3 regions of the Thioalkalivibrio sp. ALgr1 genome follow, and region 3 is predicted to be linked to each of the others. Evidence: riboswitches for the same ligand, from Rfam matches in the RefSeq annotation. Region 3 holds a riboswitch; each other region holds the start of a gene.
What was found. A riboswitch is a leader RNA that binds a small molecule or an ion and turns the genes downstream of it on or off. The one in region 3 is predicted to bind cobalamin.
Positions count from the first base shown of each region.

Region 1: it holds a riboswitch for cobalamin, as region 3 does, so the genes downstream of both, F466_RS0105970 (TonB-dependent receptor domain-containing protein) here and bluB (5,6-dimethylbenzimidazole synthase) in region 3, are expected to answer to the same signal.
Region 2: it holds a riboswitch for cobalamin, as region 3 does, so the genes downstream of both, F466_RS0105870 (porin) here and bluB (5,6-dimethylbenzimidazole synthase) in region 3, are expected to answer to the same signal.

Region 1 is NZ_KB905133.1:336,300-341,623, reverse strand. Features, by position in the region: gene F466_RS0105980 (cyclopropane-fatty-acyl-phospholipid synthase family protein) at 1-906, shown strand, start outside; gene F466_RS0105975 (hypothetical protein) at 1,017-2,915, shown strand; cobalamin riboswitch at 2,961-3,210, shown strand; gene F466_RS0105970 (TonB-dependent receptor domain-containing protein) at 3,352-5,169, shown strand; gene F466_RS0105965 (cob(I)yrinic acid a,c-diamide adenosyltransferase) at 5,173-5,324, shown strand, end outside.
Region 2 is NZ_KB905133.1:313,693-319,016, forward strand. Features, by position in the region: gene gltX (glutamate--tRNA ligase) at 1-25, opposite strand, end outside; gene F466_RS0105860 (DUF4399 domain-containing protein) at 164-607, shown strand; gene F466_RS0105865 (cytochrome-c peroxidase) at 676-1,656, opposite strand; cobalamin riboswitch at 1,926-2,160, shown strand; gene F466_RS0105870 (porin) at 2,289-3,404, shown strand; gene F466_RS0105875 (cytochrome c) at 3,426-3,986, shown strand; gene cobM (precorrin-4 C(11)-methyltransferase) at 4,182-4,946, opposite strand; gene F466_RS0105885 (cobalamin biosynthesis protein) at 4,946-5,324, opposite strand, start outside.
Region 3 is NZ_KB905137.1:24,567-29,890, forward strand. Features, by position in the region: gene cbiB (adenosylcobinamide-phosphate synthase CbiB) at 1-637, opposite strand, end outside; gene bluB (5,6-dimethylbenzimidazole synthase) at 642-1,352, opposite strand; cobalamin riboswitch at 1,447-1,649, opposite strand; gene F466_RS0111965 (cobalamin-binding protein) at 1,796-2,698, shown strand; gene F466_RS0111970 (iron ABC transporter permease) at 2,705-3,676, shown strand; gene F466_RS0111975 (ABC transporter ATP-binding protein) at 3,676-4,530, shown strand; gene F466_RS0111980 (hypothetical protein) at 4,543-4,932, shown strand; gene F466_RS0111985 (pirin family protein) at 5,276-5,324, shown strand, end outside.

The DNA.
Region 1 (5,324 bases), on a different contig from region 3:
CAGAACATCTCCCATCATTACGACGTGGACGAGTGGCTGTTCCGCCGTTTTCTCGACGAAGGCATGTTCTACAGCTGTGCCTATTTCGAGCGCCCGGACATGACCCTGGAGGAGGCCCAGCAGGCCAAGTGCGCGATGCTGCGCAAGAAGCTGGTGCTGGAGCCCGGTCAGCGGGTGCTGGATATCGGCTGCGGCTGGGGTGGGCTGGCCTTTCACCTGGCCGAGAACGCCGATGTCCAGGTGGACGGAATCACCCTGTCCCGGGAGCAGCTGCGAGTGGCCCAGGCCGAGGCGAAGCGCCGCGGGCTGGACGATCGCGTGCGCTTTTTCTATCAGGACTACCGCGAACACGACGACCAGTACGACCGGATCGTCAGTGTCGGCATGTTTGAGCATGTCGGCGTGCCCAATTACGGCACGTTCTTCCAGCGGGTGAACGACCTGCTCAAGGACGATGGCGTGGCCGTCCTGCACACGATTGGCCGCCAGGGGCCTCCGGGGACCACCAACCCCTGGCTGAGCAAGTACATCTTCCCTGGCGGTTATACCCCGGCACTGTCCGAGGTGATGGAGGCGTTGGAGCCGACCCCGCTGCATACCACCGATATCGAGTTCTGGCGGCTGCACTATGCGGAGACGCTCGCCGAGTGGTATCGGCGGTTCCAGAACATCCGTGCCGAGGCAGTGGGCCACTTCGACGAGCGCTTCTGCCGCATGTGGGAGTTCTATCTGGCCAGTTGCGAGGCGACCTTCCGCTGGTGGCGCCAGGTGGTGTTCCACATCCAGGTGGCCAAACAGCAGGATGCCGTGCCGCTCACCCGCGACTATCTGTATGCCGACGAGGCGCCCAAGGTGGTTTCGACGCCGCCGGGGGAGGCGGCAGTCCGGGGTCGCAGTGCTGCGTAGGGATTGCGGACTACTTCCTGGCTCCCTGAACATTTTTTCCTGACCGGGCACCCGCAACCGGTCTGTTTTCCCTACACTTCACGGAAACGCTGAGGGGGCAGGGACGACGCGTGTTTGGCAGGTTTCGCAAGCGGCAACAGCGGCAGGAGGCCCCCCAGGCCGCCAGTCCGAGCCAGGACCATGTGCTGATCGAGGCGGCCGGACGCAGCCGGATCACCGAGGTCGCGGCGACCGCGCGCAAGGTGCCCTGGTCGCTCAACATGCTGCAGCTGCTGTGGGCGGCCGGCCCGGTGACCTTCCTCGCGATGCAGGGGGGCTATTTCCTGGGCTTTGGCCACGCCGCCCCGGCCCAGAATTTCATCTTTTTTGCCGTCTACACGCTGCTGTTCGGGGTGATTGGCCTGCTGGCGCGGTTTATTGCCGATGCCACGCGGGGCAAGCGGCAGGAGCGCTCACGCGATCAGCTGCGCAATACGATCGACTTTTTGCCGGACCTGCTGTTCGTGACCCGCGACCTGGCGATGGCCGAGATGGCGCCGGACATGCGGCGACGCAAGGCCGCCGAGGTTCTGCTTCATGAGGTGGATATCTCGCCGGAAGGCGTCGCGGTCGCGGTGCGCGAGATGACCGGCGATACCAGCCTCGCAGCAGCGGCCGAGCAGATCGAGATCTACCGTCGGCTGGGGCTGCGCTCGCGCGTCGCGGATCTGGTGGATGCCACTGCGGATGCTCGTCTGGCCGCGCTGGAAAAACTGCACCACGATGCCTCCGAACTGGCGGATCCGCTGCGCGACCGGCTTCAGGGCGTCGCGCCAACCCGTGAGGATGGCGTCCGGCGGATCGATCAATTTCTGGACCGCCTGTTTTCAGCGGCGGACTCGGATGACCTGTCGCGCTGCACACTGGATGATACGCAGGCCATGTTTGTACTGGCCTTCGAGATGGTCAACGGGCGGCAGATCCGGCGGCTGAGTTTCGAATGGTCGGGTGGTTGGCGGTTGGGGCATGCGCTGGATCGGCTGGAGTATCAGGGCAACCGTTTCCGCGTCGCTCAGGCGGGTGTGGTCAGTCGCCTGCGCTCGCTCGCGATGTTGCTGGCGCAAAGCCCGGCCAGTGGCCTGGATCCGCAGGTCCTGCGTTCGCCGACTCTGGGTATCGGGCGCGAGGTGCTGGATGCACTTTCGCAACTGGAACAGTCCCGCCCCGCTGTGAATTCGCCGGAAGGCCGCCTGCTGGGGCGGGCGCTGCGTCATGTCGAAGACCTGCGCGCGGCGCGGGACCAGCTCATGCAGGCGCAGAGTCGCTATACCGCCGCGGTCGAGCGCTGGGAGGCGCTGCGACGACAGCAGGTCGAGAGAAAGGGGCAGCAGAGCTGGTTCAAGCGCAGTGCGCGCGGTATCCGCGTGAGCGAGGAGGTGATCGAGCTGGCGGACGACCAGAAGCTGCGCCTGGCCGACCGGTTCTGTGAGTACCTGTCCGAGCTCGGCATCCGGCGCGAGGGCGACCTGTTCTACTTTGGTGGGCACCCACTGGATGCGGACACCGCCAAGCGCATCGGCATCCAGCTCGCACTGATTCTGGAGCCTCTGGTCGACCTGACCAACCCGAGTATCCAGCGCGCGATCTATGCGAATCCCGCCGCCTATCTCGGAGGCCTGTACGTCGGCATGAGTGCGGATGCCAAGGCGGGGTTGGGTTCGGCGATGGTGCGTATGGTGCGTCAGGATCTCAGCCGTATGGCGGAATGGCTGGCCCTGCGTCTGACGCGCATCTACCATCTGCCGCTGTCCGACTCCATGCGTGATTTCCTGGTACGGCAATATGGCGCCAATCCCGACCGCCTGGAGATGCTGGCCGCCCATCCGGTGGAGGAGGGCGCGCAGGCGGCGCCGGTGGCTTTGCGTGCCGAACGGTCGCCGGAATTTGACGCCATGCTGCAGGACAAGTCCTGGGGGCGGTTGCTCAAGAGCGGCGCACGTTATGTGCAGGCTGAGGCCCAGCGATCCTGACGCCGCGCATTTCCCGGGTCTGGTAATTTCTTGACCAACTGTGTAGGCTTTCGTGCGTTTTCTGGTGCCCCTCGGCGTGTCTCGCCGAGGGGTTAAACGGGAAGTTCGGTGAGCCCGCTACAGGTATCTGGATGCCTGCGGACGAATCCGACGCTGCCCCCGCAACGGTAATCGAGCGAGAGGCCATGACGGCCTCTGATGGTCGCGGCACACGCCACTGAACGGAATCGTTCGGGAAGGCGCCGCACCGGAACGCTCGTCAGCCCGGAGACCGGCCAGGGAATGATCGCGCGGCATGCGGCGGGCATGCGAGGCGGATGATCGGGCCTGGTCGCATAGCGGCTGTGCCCGGTCCCCCTCGTGTCTCTCTCCCCCTGCCTGCGTGGTCCCGACGAATTTACGGCGTGCGGGCGGCTCGCCGGGAGACACGGACGACATGAAACGCACAGCACTTTCCACGGCCATCCTGCTGGCCACCACCCCGGTCCTCGCCGAGACGCCGGACGCCGATTCCGAAGCGCACACCCTCGACGTGGTCCAGGTCACGGCCGCGCGCGTCGCGCAGACCGTCGACGAGACCCTGTCCTCGGTCACCGTCATCGACCGCGAAGAGATCGAGCGCCTGCAACCGCAGCAGTTCACCGACCTGCTGGAGGGCCGCGCCGGGATCGAGACCTCCCAGAACAGTGCCTTCGGCAAGACCACCTCGGTCTACACGCGTGGCACGAGTTCCGACCACACCCTGCTCCTGATCGACGGCGTGCGCATGGGGTCGGCCACCAGTGGCGGGGCAAGCTGGCAGTTCCTGCCACCGGAGGAGATCGAGCGCGTCGAAGTGGTGCGCGGACCGCGTACCAGCATCTACGGCTCCGACGCCATTGGCGGCGTGGTGCAGGTCTTTACCCGCGAGGGCCAGAAGGGGCCGCCCAGGGTCAACGCGTTTGTCGGGGGCGGCAGCTTCAACACCTGGGAAACGGGTGTGGGCGTCGCCGGCGGAACCGAGAACACGAACTACAGCTTCTCGCTCAGCCATTTCGAGACCGACGGCATCAATGTGCAGGATGACGTTGGAGACGATGACCGTGACGGCTACGACAACACCTCGCTTGCGACCAAGGTGACCCATCGTCTTGATAACGGTGCGGAGGTCTTTGGGAATGTCTTGTATTCGGAAGGCTCAACCGAATTTGACACTGATTCCCAGTTCTCGCCGGACTCCTCGGACTTTGTGCACGCGGCTTTGCGGGCTGGCTTCCGTATTCCGGTTACACGGCAGTGGGAGACTGAACTGTCGGTCGGCCACAGCCGGGACGAGTCGGAGAATTTTCTCGACGGTGAATTTTTCTCCCAGTTCGATACCCGTCGCGACACGATCGACTGGCGCAATGATATCGATATAGGGGATCGCGTGTACCTCGTGACTGGCATTGATGCGCACGAGGACCGCGTCGAGAGCGACACCGATTACGATGAAGGGTCGCGTTACAACGTTGGAGCTTACTCCGTGGTGCAGGTGGATCTTGGGCGCCACGATCTCGAAGGCAGCCTGCGCTACGACGACAACGAGCAGTTCGGAGACAAGACGACCGGCCAGGTCGCATGGGGTTTGCAGGCTTCGGAAACGGTTCGGTTGCGAGCTTCCTACGGAACGGCATTCAAGGCACCGACGTTCAATGATCTCTACTTCCCGGGCTTCGGGAACTCCGATCTTGATCCGGAGACTTCCCGCACGTTTGAACTCGGCGCGCGCTATTCCAGTGGTCCGTACTATGCCGATGCCGCCGTCTTCCGGACTGATCTCGACCAGATGATCACCTTCGATCCCGTCGCATTTCGGGCAGAAAACGTGGACGAAGCCCGGATTCGCGGCATCGAACTGGAAGGCGGTTACGAGGGAGCCCAATGGGTCTCTCGCGCCTCCCTGACCTTCCTGGACGCCGAAGACCGGGAGACCGGAAACGAATTGCGCCGCCGCTCGCCCGTGACAGCGCGGGTGGATCTCGATCGCCAGTTCCAGCGTTTCTCCGTAGGGGGATCGGCTATCGCCAAGAGTCGCGCCTATGACGATCGCGACAATCAGGAGCGACTTGCCGGCTACGGCCTGCTCAATCTGCGTGCGAGCTATCAGATTGCGCCGGAATGGCAGATTCAGGCGACGGTCAATAACGTGTTCGACAAGGACTACGAGACCGCCGGAGGGTACAACCAGCCGGGTCGGGCCGCTTTCGTCAAGCTGCGCTACCAGCAGAGGTGATGCATGGGTAATCGACTGTCAAAGATTGCGACCCGCACGGGTGACGAAGGCCGGACTGGCCTGGGGGATGGCTCGCGGGTGGATAAGGACAGCCACCGCGTCGAGGCGTTTGGTGACGTGGACGAGCTGAACAGTGTCGTGGGCCGGGTCCTGGT
Region 2 (5,324 bases), on a different contig from region 3:
GGGCAAAACGGGTACGAAAAGTCATGCGAAGCACTCGTTCCTGAGGAAGGTGGAATTTGAAGGCGCCTAGGGTAGCAGAACGCCGCGGGGCTGCCGCAGGGACCGCGGTCTATACTGGAGTTGGGACCACACGGATGCCCGAACGCGGGCCAAAGGAGCCTTCATGAATCCCACGCTCACCCGACTTTCCACGTTACTGGCACTGACCGGCGGCCTGGCGCTGGCCGGGAATGCCATGGCGACCGACCGCATTGCGCCACCGGACGGGGCCGAGGTTTATTTCATCAGTCCACAGGATGGCGAAACGCTCGAAAGTCCAGTGCGTGTCCAGATGGGCCTGCGCGGCATGGGTGTCGCGCCGGCCGGCGTGGAGATGGACAACACCGGCCACCACCACCTGCTGGTGAACAAGCCACTCGACGAGGTGGACCTGGATGCCTCGCTGCCCTTCTCCGACCACAAGCGTCATTTCGGTGGTGGACAGACCGAGGGCGAGCTGGAACTGGAACCCGGCGAGTACACCCTGCAGTTGCTGTTCATGGACTACCGCCACATTAGCTTCGACCCACCGGTTGTGTCCGAAAAGATCACTATCACGGTCGAATAAACGCACCCACGAAAAAGCCCCCTCCGTCTCCGGAGGGGGCTTGTAACACCCGATCCCAGTGCGGCCAGTTACGGCAGCGCGGGGATATCGAAGCGCGGCATCTCGCCGGTCAGTGCGTGCATGAAGGCCTCGATGTCCGCGACCTCGTCATCGCTGAACTCCATGCCCAGCATCTCCTGCCCCATGATGCGGATCGCCTCGTCCAGCGTCGCGGTCTCGCCGTTGTTCATGTAGGGGTAGGTCAGCGCCACATTGCGCAGCGTCGGGGTCTTGAACGCGAACTTGTCGGCCTCATCGCCCGTGACCAGATAGCGGCCCTTGTCTTCCGAGCCCGGCACCTGGATGCGATGGAAGTTGCTGTCGGTCAACGCCGGTCCGCTGTGGCAGGCCACGCAGCCGTTATCGGCGAACAGCTTCATCCCGCGCATCTGCTGCTCGCTCATCGCACCCTCGTCCCCGACCAGCCAGCGATCCAGCGGCGAATTCGGGGTGTTCAGCGTGCGCTGGAACGTCGCCAGGGCCTTGGCCACGTGGTCGGTATTGATCACGTTGTCGCCGTCATAATCGGGATAGGCGGCCTCGAACTTCTCCTGGTACTCGTTGAACTCCTCCAGGCGCGCGATCGCCTCCTCCAGCGGCATCGCCATCTCGATCGCGTCCTGGATCGGGCCCAGGGCCTGGCCTTCCAGATCGTCCTCGCGGCCATCCCAGAACTGGGCCGTGAAGAAGCCGGAATTCAGCACGGTCGGGGTATTGCGCTCGCCAACCTGGCCGTCATGGCCCACCGCGCGCGGGATGCGGTCCGCCCAGCCCAGCGCCGGGTTGTGGCAGGTGGCGCAGGAGATCACGCCGGAGCTGGAGATGCGCGGCTCGAAGAACAGCATCTTGCCCAGCTCGATCTTCTCCTTGGTCATCGAGTTGTCCGCCGGGATCGGCGGCAGCGCCGGCAGCGGCTCGAACACGTCGCGGTATTCGGAATAGTCGGTATCGGCCACGGACGGGGCTGCGGCCCCGAACGCGACGGCTGCACAAGCCGCCAGCGCCGTCATGCGGAATCCGGAAAGCGTTTTCATACAGGTCTCCCTTGAGTAACAGATGAGTAACAGACATCTGAGAAGCGGATATCGGCGCGAACCGAAATAGACTCGGTCCAAACCACTTAAAACCCACCCTACAGACGCGGAAAACTGGTCGCGATCAAAATCCGCCCCGGAGATGATCTGCATCAATTATCAGCCTCCAGGGGAGCCGGGTTCGCCCCCACTACACCGTTTCCCGGGATACCCGGACAAACTTGACCCCCCCTTTTCCCTCCATTACGGTTCGCCCCTCTCTAGGTGCCCCGGCGCTCAGCCGCCGGGGATAATCGGGAAGCCGGTGCGCGAATCGACATTCGCAAGGCCGGCACTGCCCCCGCAACGGTAGGCGGAGACGGGCGGATCCAATGCCACTGCGGCGCATCCCCGGGATGCCCGCGGGAAGGCGATCCGCCCTGGATGCATCGCGCATCCACTTCGCGAGTCCGGAGACCGGCCTGGACGACACCCGACGCCGCGGTGGGCGGCCGAGCGGGCCAGTCCGGCGTGCTCGCATCGCCCGGCCTCCCCTGCTCCCTGTCCAGCTTCCGGCGTCGTTTCATCCACGGCGTGCGGGGTCGCGCGTCCAAGGGAGCAACCCAACAATGAACCATACCCATCTCCGACCGGGACAGCATGCCGTCCCGGCCCTGGCCACCCTGTGCCTGATGACGGCCGCGGGCATCGCGCCGGCACAAGCCGGCTTCGAATTCGGCGACGCGGAAGACGGCCTGCAGGTCACCCTGGATCCGCTGATCCAGGGCCGCTACAGCTACGAACGAGACCCGGATGGCTCCAGCAGCGAATTCGACTTCCGTCGTGCCTGGCTGGACACCTCGGGCACCCTGTTCCACCCCGATCTGAGCTTCCGCCTGCAGCCGGATTTCAGCAGCGGCGAGCTGTCCATGCGCGACATCTGGTTGCAGTACGCACTGGGTGAACACCTGGGCCTGCGGGCTGGCCAGTTTACGGTCCCCTTCGGCCTGTCGCGGGATATCGGCGGACCCAACCGCCTGTTCACCGAACTGAGCATCGCCGGCAACCAGTTCGAGGTTCCGGCCGGCCGCGACACCGGTATCGCCCTGCTGGGCGGCGCCGGCGACAACCGGGCATGGGCCATCGGCGTGTTTGACGGTCGCGGGCGTCTGGATCAGCGCGACGATCGCCCCTCCACATCCGGCCACCTGTTCAGCGCGCGCGGCGCGTGGGCCCCGGTCGGCGCAGTCCCACGTGACAACACCACGTTAGGCCAGGCCGTGGAGCGCACCGTCGCCCTGGGCGCCGGCGTACAGGCCGCCAGCCGCAACCACCTGCGCGACTGGAGCCGCGGCATCGAAGACACGGTGGCCAACCAACGCGCCGACTGGATCACCGCCACCGCCGACGCGGTGGTCAAGTTCGCCCATACCTCGCTGTCGCTGGCGGCCTTCCGCCGCGATGTCTCCCCCGACCGCACCGCGAGCTACCACGACCTGGGGGCCGAACTGGAACTGGCGCAGTCGCTGCCGGTGGAGGGACTGGAGTTCGCCGCGCGCCACGCCGTATTGCGCCACGACGCAGGCGACGATCTTGGCACTGACGAGCGCTGGCAGCGTGAATGGGGTGCCGGCCTCAACTGGTATCACCGTGGCCAGCGGCACAAGACCCAACTGATGTGGCTGGACCGCGACACCGACACCTCGGACTGGGAGCTGCACCTGCAGCACCAGTTCCGCTTCTGAGAAATGACCGGGAGAATCGACATGAACTGGATGCAACCGATCCACCACCCGTTGAGAACCACCCTCTTTGCGATCCTGTTGCTGGCTGCCACCGGCAGCCCGGCCACCGCGGAGGTCACTGTCACAATGCCGGGCCCCTGGGGCGACTATGACAAGACCCTGGACGATCCGGCCAAAGTGGATGCGACCGAGGCCTTCCAGCGCTTCCGTCAGCAGAGCATGCAGGGCACCTCGGCCACCTACCGCAGCATCGAGCAGATCCTGCGTTATGACGCACCATTCGCCGAACGTCTGCCCGGTCTGGCCGAGGAACTGGCGCGCCGCGCCGACGACATCGAAACCTGGTTCGCACGCGAGACACCAGCGCGGGACGGCGAACCCGGGGCCCTGCCCGCGGCCTGGGAGGACCCGGAGTTCTCCGAGTACAAGGCAGCCTACCGCGAGGCCGCCGAACGACTGCAGCGCAAGGTGGAGTCGGCCGACGACCTGGAGAACGAAGACTTCCAGCTTCGCGCCACCGAGGCCCTGAACGGCGTGCGCCACCATTGTCTGGCCTGCCACGACAACTACCGCCGCCGCTAAACCGGCCGGGAACCAAGGGGCCGCCGCATGGCGGCCCCTTGCCATGACCCTGATCGGGAAGAAACCGCCTTCGCCTGCAAGCAGACTCCTACAGGTTCCTGGCGATGTGGGAGCCTGCTTGCAGGCGAAAAGCCCCGTATCCCACAACACCCACCGGCGTTATCCCTGCCTGCGGAAGATCAGGGGCGCCACCGCTTAGTCCCCGTCCATGCCGCGGTAACGGCGCACGTGCGACGGGTCGTACAGCGCACTGTCGCGAAAATCCCCCGGGTCCAGCGCCGGCCCCACCAGGATCAGCGCCGAGCGCCGCGTGGTCAGGGCCTGCGCCCGCTCCGCGATATTCCCCAGCGAACCGCGCACCACGGTCTCGTCCGGCCAGCTGGCGCGAAACACGATCGCCACCGGGCAGTCGCAGCCATAGTGCGGCCGCAGGTCTTCGACCACGGTCTCGATATTGTGCAGCGACAGGTGGATCGCCAGGGTCGCCCCGGTGGCGGCAAAGCTCGCCAGCCGTTCGCGCTCCGGCATGGAGGACGCCCGCCCCGGCGTGCGCGTCAGCACCAACGACTGCGCCACCTCCGGCACCGTCAGTTCCCGCCCCAGGGTCGCCGCGGCGGCAGAGAACGCCGGCACTCCAGGCGTGATGCTGTAGTCGATCCCGGCCGCCTCCAGCCGGCGGATCTGCTCGCCCAGCGCGCTGTAGACCGAAAGATCGCCGGAGTGCAGGCGCGCCACGTCCTGGCCCGCCGCGTGGGCGCGTTCGATCTCCTCCATGATCGCGTCCAGCGTCAGTGGCGCGGTGTTGACCACGCGCGCCCCCTCCGGGGCATGTTCCAGCACCACCTCCGGCACCAGCGAACCGGCATACAGGCATACCGGGCAGGCCGCGATACGATCGCGCCCGCGCAAAGTCAGCAGATCGGCCGCACCGGGCCCCGCTCCGACAAAATGAACCGTCATCAAAACTCCTCGAAATTCCCGTCTGTCCCGTTCACCGTCCGCACGGCCACCGCGCAGCTCGCCCGTGCCGAGAGCCGCCGCGGCAGCAGCAGGCGCGCCCCGTCGCCGGCCACCGCCAGCGCCGCCGCCTCCGCCACCGAACCGACCCCGGCGGCGGCACGCGAGCGCGAGGAGTCCGTGGACAGGGCAGCGTCGTGCTCGGCCAGCGCGGCCGCCGACGCGAACACCGGCTCCAGCTCCAGGTCGCGCGCGGCCGTCCACAGCACCGGGCTGTCGCCCTTGTGCGCCGGGGCCGCCAGCTGCCGGATCTCGATCGCCTCGCCGCCCCCCGCCCGCAACCCGGCGTGCGCCTCGGCCAGCACCTCGCGGACCAGTGCC
Region 3 (5,324 bases):
GAGTGCGCCCGGCCAGGGCATAGGCCAGCGCGGTCATGCGCGCCGGGATCCAGTTCAGCAGGTCATCCAGCCGCGCCGCGGTCCAGCCAAAGCGCGTGTAACGCGCATTGCGGTAGCCCCACATCGCATCCAGCGTATTCACCAGGCGATACAGCACCACCCCCGGCGCACCGGCCACCAGGAACCAGAAAATGGTGCCGAACAAGGCATCGTTGCCGTTCTCCAGTACCGACTCCACCGCCGCGCCGCTGACCCCGGCCACATCCAGGGCCTCGCTGTCGCGGCTGACCAGCATCTGCACCTGCTGCCGCGCCTGGCCCAGATCGCCGGCCTCCAGCGCCCGGGCCACGCGCTCGGCGTGCTCGTCGAGGCTGCGCCAGCCCAGCGCCAACGCCAGTACCAGCAGCCCTACCAGCCAGACCGGCAGGAGCTGCTGCAACCAGACCGTCAGCAGCACAAAGGGCACCACCAGGACGGCCAGCAGCAGCGCGCCGCGGGCCCGACCATCGCGGTAGAACCGAGCCTCCAGGCGCTGGACCAGCAGCCCGAACCCGGCCAGCGGGTGCCAGCGGCGCGGATCGCCGATCAGGCGATCCAGCACCAGCGCACCAAGCAGCGTGAGGAACGCGATCAGCATCGGGTCATCCACTCGCTGAGGAACCGCCGGGTGCGTCGGTACGGCTGCCCCAGCGATTCTCGAACACCAGTTCGTCCAGCGACCGTCGCTGATCCCAGCCCTCGGTTTCCAGCATCGGCCGCTCGTAGAACGCATCCACATGACCCAGACAAAGGATCGCGATCGGCCACGCCCCTTCCGGCATCCCCAGCTCGCCGGCCAGCCAGTCCGGGTCGAACAGCGACACCCAGCCCATGCCCAGGCCCTCGGCCCGGGCCGCGAGCCACAGGTTCTGGATCGCACACGCGGCGGAGCACAGGTCCATCTCCGGGATGGTGCGCCGACCCAGCACGTAGCGCTCGCGCCCATCGGTCAACGCGACCACCAGCAGCTCGCCGGCATCGCGGATACCTTCGAGCTTCAGCCGGTGCACCTCGGCGGCACGCTCGCCGCAGGCCTCGGCCGTGCGTGTCTGCTCCGCCGCCACATGCCCGTGCAACGCATCGCGCAGCCGCGCGTCGGTCACCCGCAGAAAGCGCCAGGGCTGCATGTAGCCCACGCTGGGCGCCTGGTGCGCGGCCTCCAGCAGGCGCCGCAGGGTATCGGGGTCCACCGGGTCCGGGCGGAAATGCCGCATGTCCCGGCGCTCGCCGATCACGCGATAGACCGCTGCGCGCTCCGCCGAGGCGAACGCGTTCGGATTCTCTTCTGACTGGTTGGGAGCTGGGGCCGTCATGAGGTTCCGTCGAGGCGACGGCGCGGCGAAGACACGAAGGAACAGGCTTTTAGGAACGCACCTGCGCCCTCGACCGTTGCCCGCCGCACGGTCGCAGGATGAATCACCGCCAGGCCGGTCTCCGGGCTTGCGAGCGTCGGAGGATGCCGACCGGCAGACGCCTTCCCGGGCACAGGACCCAGTGGCCAGTCTGCCGAGCGATTTACCGCTCGCTTACCGTTGCGGGGGCAGCGCCGGACTTGCACCAGCTTCCCGTTTCACCTGCCAACTGCAGGCACCTGACGAAAGCGGAGCATGATACGCGCTCAGGGTGCCCCCGACCAATTTGGGCACCAAACCATCTTGCCCTTGCTGCTATGATGAGGCGCTTTCGCTGCCCGTGCGGCGCCCCGAAAACACGGTATTGTTTACGTTATGAACAATCCACAACAGTCGGATTTTTAATGACTTTCACTTCCCTCAAACGCCAGTTAACGGCCCTTGCCGCGCTACTCCTGTGCGCGGGGCCGACACTGGCCGAACCGGTCACGGTGACCGACGATGACGATCGCGAGGTCACGCTCGACCGGCCCGCCGAACGTATCGTCAGCCTGGCCCCGCACATCACGGAAGTCCTGTTCGCCGTCGGCGCCGGAGAGCAGCTGGTCGGCGTCACGCAGCACAGCGACTTCCCGCCGGAGGCGGAGATGATCCCGCGAGTCGGTGGCTACAGCCGCATCGACCTGGAACGCGTGGTCGAGATGGACCCGGACCTGGTGGTCGCCTGGCGCAGTGGCAACTCCAGCTCGCAGATCGAGCGCCTGCGCGATCTGGGGCTGAACGTCTATGTCTCGGAACCGCGCAGTTTCGAGGGCGTGGCCTCCAGCATGCGTCGCATGGCGCAGCTGGCCGGTACCGAGGAACGCGGCGAGGAGGCGGTGCAGGCCTTTCTCGACGAGATCGAGACGCTGCGGCTCGACTATGCCGACCGCGACCCGATCCCGCTGTTCTACCAGGTGTGGGAACAGCCCCTGATGACGGTCAACGACGATCACCTGATCGGCGAGGCCATCCGCCTGTGCGGGGGCAAGAACGTGTTCGGTCACCTGGACCGCCTGGTGCCGCGCATGGACCGCGAGGCCGTGATCGAGGCCGATCCGGAGGTAATCATCGGCGGCGGCATGGGCGAAGACCGGCCGGACTGGGTGATTGCCTGGGAACAATGGGAGGACATGACCGCGGTGCAGCGCGACAACCTGTTCTTTATCCCGCCGTCGCTGCTCCAGCGTCACACCCCGCGGATTGCCGAAGGGACCCGGCTGATGTGCGAAGAGCTGGAACGGGCCCGTTCACGCCGGGACGACTGACCAGCCGTGACGCGCTCCTTCCTCCTCGCCACGGGGGTCCTGCTCCCGGCGTCGCTGCTTGCGATCCTGATCGCGCTGGCCTATGGCAGCGTCGCCATTGCTCCCGGCGACCTGCTCGCGGTGATTCAGGGCGAAGGGAGCCGCCTGCACAACACGCTGGTACTGGAACTGCGCCTGCCACGCGCCCTGGCCGCATTCGCCGCCGGCGGGCTGCTGGGCGTCGCCGGTGCCCTGATGCAGGTGTTGCTGCGCAATCCGCTGGCCGATCCCTATGTGCTGGGCCTCTCCGGCGGGGCTTCGGTGGGTGCCCTGCTGGCCATGCTCGCGGGGCTGTCGATGTTCTCGGTCTCGGTCGCCGCATTCGCAGGCGCGCTGCTGTCCACGGTGATCGTGTTCGGCCTGGCGCACGGCACCGGCAGCTGGACGCCGACCCGATTGCTGCTGACCGGCGTGGTCGTGGCGGCCGGCTGGGGCGCCGTGATCAGCTTCCTGCTCGCCGTGAGCCCAACCGCGGAGCTGCCCGGGATGCTGTACTGGCTGATGGGCGATGTCTCCCACGCCCGCAACCCCTACCCCGCCTGGGGTGTGCTGGTGCTGGTCGTGTTGCTGGCCCTGCCGCTGGGACGGACGCTGAACGTGCTGGCGCGCGGCCCGATGCAGGCGGCCGCACTGGGCGTGGCCGTGCGGCCGGTGGAATGGACGATCTACGTCGCGGCGGCACTGATCACCGCCACGGCGGTCATGCAGGTCGGTGCGGTGGGCTTCGTCGGACTAATCGTGCCGCACATGCTCCGGCTGATCTTCGGCAACGACCAGCGCGTGATCCTGCCGGCCTCGGCACTCGGCGGCGGCATCCTGCTGACGCTGGCCGACACCCTCGCCCGTACGATGATCGCCCCGGAGCAGTTGCCCGTCGGCGTGATCACCGCGATGCTGGGCGTCCCCGTATTCCTGTTCCTGCTGTACCGGAGCCGCTGATGCCTCCGCACACTGCCGACCCCCAACGTCACGGCGACCCCCATGCGCCGGGTGCCGAGAGCGTGCACGAGGTGCCAGGGCCGGACACCCTGCTGGCCACCCACGATCTGGTCATCGACATCCCGGAACGCGCCAGCGGCTCACCCCTGGACCTGACCATCAACCCGGGACAGTGCTGGGGCATCCTCGGCCCGAACGGCGCGGGCAAGAGCACCCTGCTGCATACCCTGGCCGGGCTGCGCGCGGCCCGCACCGGAGAGATCCATGTGCAAGGCCGCCCGCTCCCTGAATACTCGCGAGCGCATCTGGCGCGCGAACTGGGCCTGGTGTTTCAGAAGCACCACGACGGCTTCCCTGCAACAGTACTGGAGACGGCTCTGATCGGCCGCCACCCCTACCTGCGGCCCTGGGACATCGAGTCCGCCGAGGACTACGCCCAGGCCCGCGCCGCCCTGGCCCGCATGGATCTGGCGGAACTGGAGCACCGCCTGGTGGATACCCTGTCCGGTGGCGAGCGCCAGCGCCTGGCCATCGCCACCGTACTCACCCAGAACCCGCGGCTCCTGCTGCTGGACGAGCCCACCAGCCAGCTCGACCTGCACCACCAGGTGGCGGTGCTGGACCATATACGCGGCATCGCCCGGAATGACCGCGCCGCGATCCTGGTGCTGCACGACGTGAACCTGGCGGTACGTTACTGCGATCACCTGCTGCTGATGTTCCCCGACGGCAAGGCCTGCTGGGGCCCCACCCGAACCATGCTGGTGCCCTCCGCGCTGGAACGGCTGTACAACCAGCCACTGAGCACCGGCGTGATCGACGGCCAGCCGGTCTTCATGCCGACCATCCCGTAACGAGGAATCCCGGTGGAATTCTTTCGCACCCTGCCCCTGCAAGCTGTCGCCGATTCCCTGCAGGCCGAGCTGACCGTACCGGCCCTGCCCCGGCTTTGCCCCGCCATTGACGCCCTTGTTGAAGAGACCGGGCCCGATGCCGGCGTCGTCTACTGCCTGTGGGGCGAGTTTCGTGTCCGGCGCGAGTGCATCAATGGCGGTGTGCGCTTCACCCTGCCGAGCTGCCCGAACGCCCTCGCCTGGACCCTGACGACCGGGCATCCGCCGAAGCCGGAGGCGGTCATGCTGCACCTGACCATCAACCGCCAGGAACACGACCCGGATTTCGTCGAGAGTCTTGAATTCTTTGCTGATAGCTGGCTCGAACTGACATCGCTGCAGCCGCCCCATGACAGGCCCTGACTGCAATTTTCTTTTGCTTTTATGGTCGGTATGGTTGCAGGGTTCATTAAGGGAAACACTGATGAATGTACACACTCGCGTTGGCACCCCAGGTTCTCCGAGACAAGGCGCGGTGCGCAGCCGGTAGTTGTTCTACCGGCAAGGGCCGCAACGCAGGATCGGGGAACCTGGGGTGCCAACCCCACAAGCCATTGAATGCAAGGGCTCGGCCGCTTTTGCGCGCGCACGGCGTTGCGGCTCCCTTGTGCAGAATGACTGCACGGCGGTCACCGCGCCTTGTTCGCACGCAAAAGCGACTCGAGCGCGAGCGTGTACATTCATCAGTGTTTCCCTAGGAGAAGTCATGACCCCCACACCGCCGGACAGCGTACGCACAGCCCACCCGACCCAGG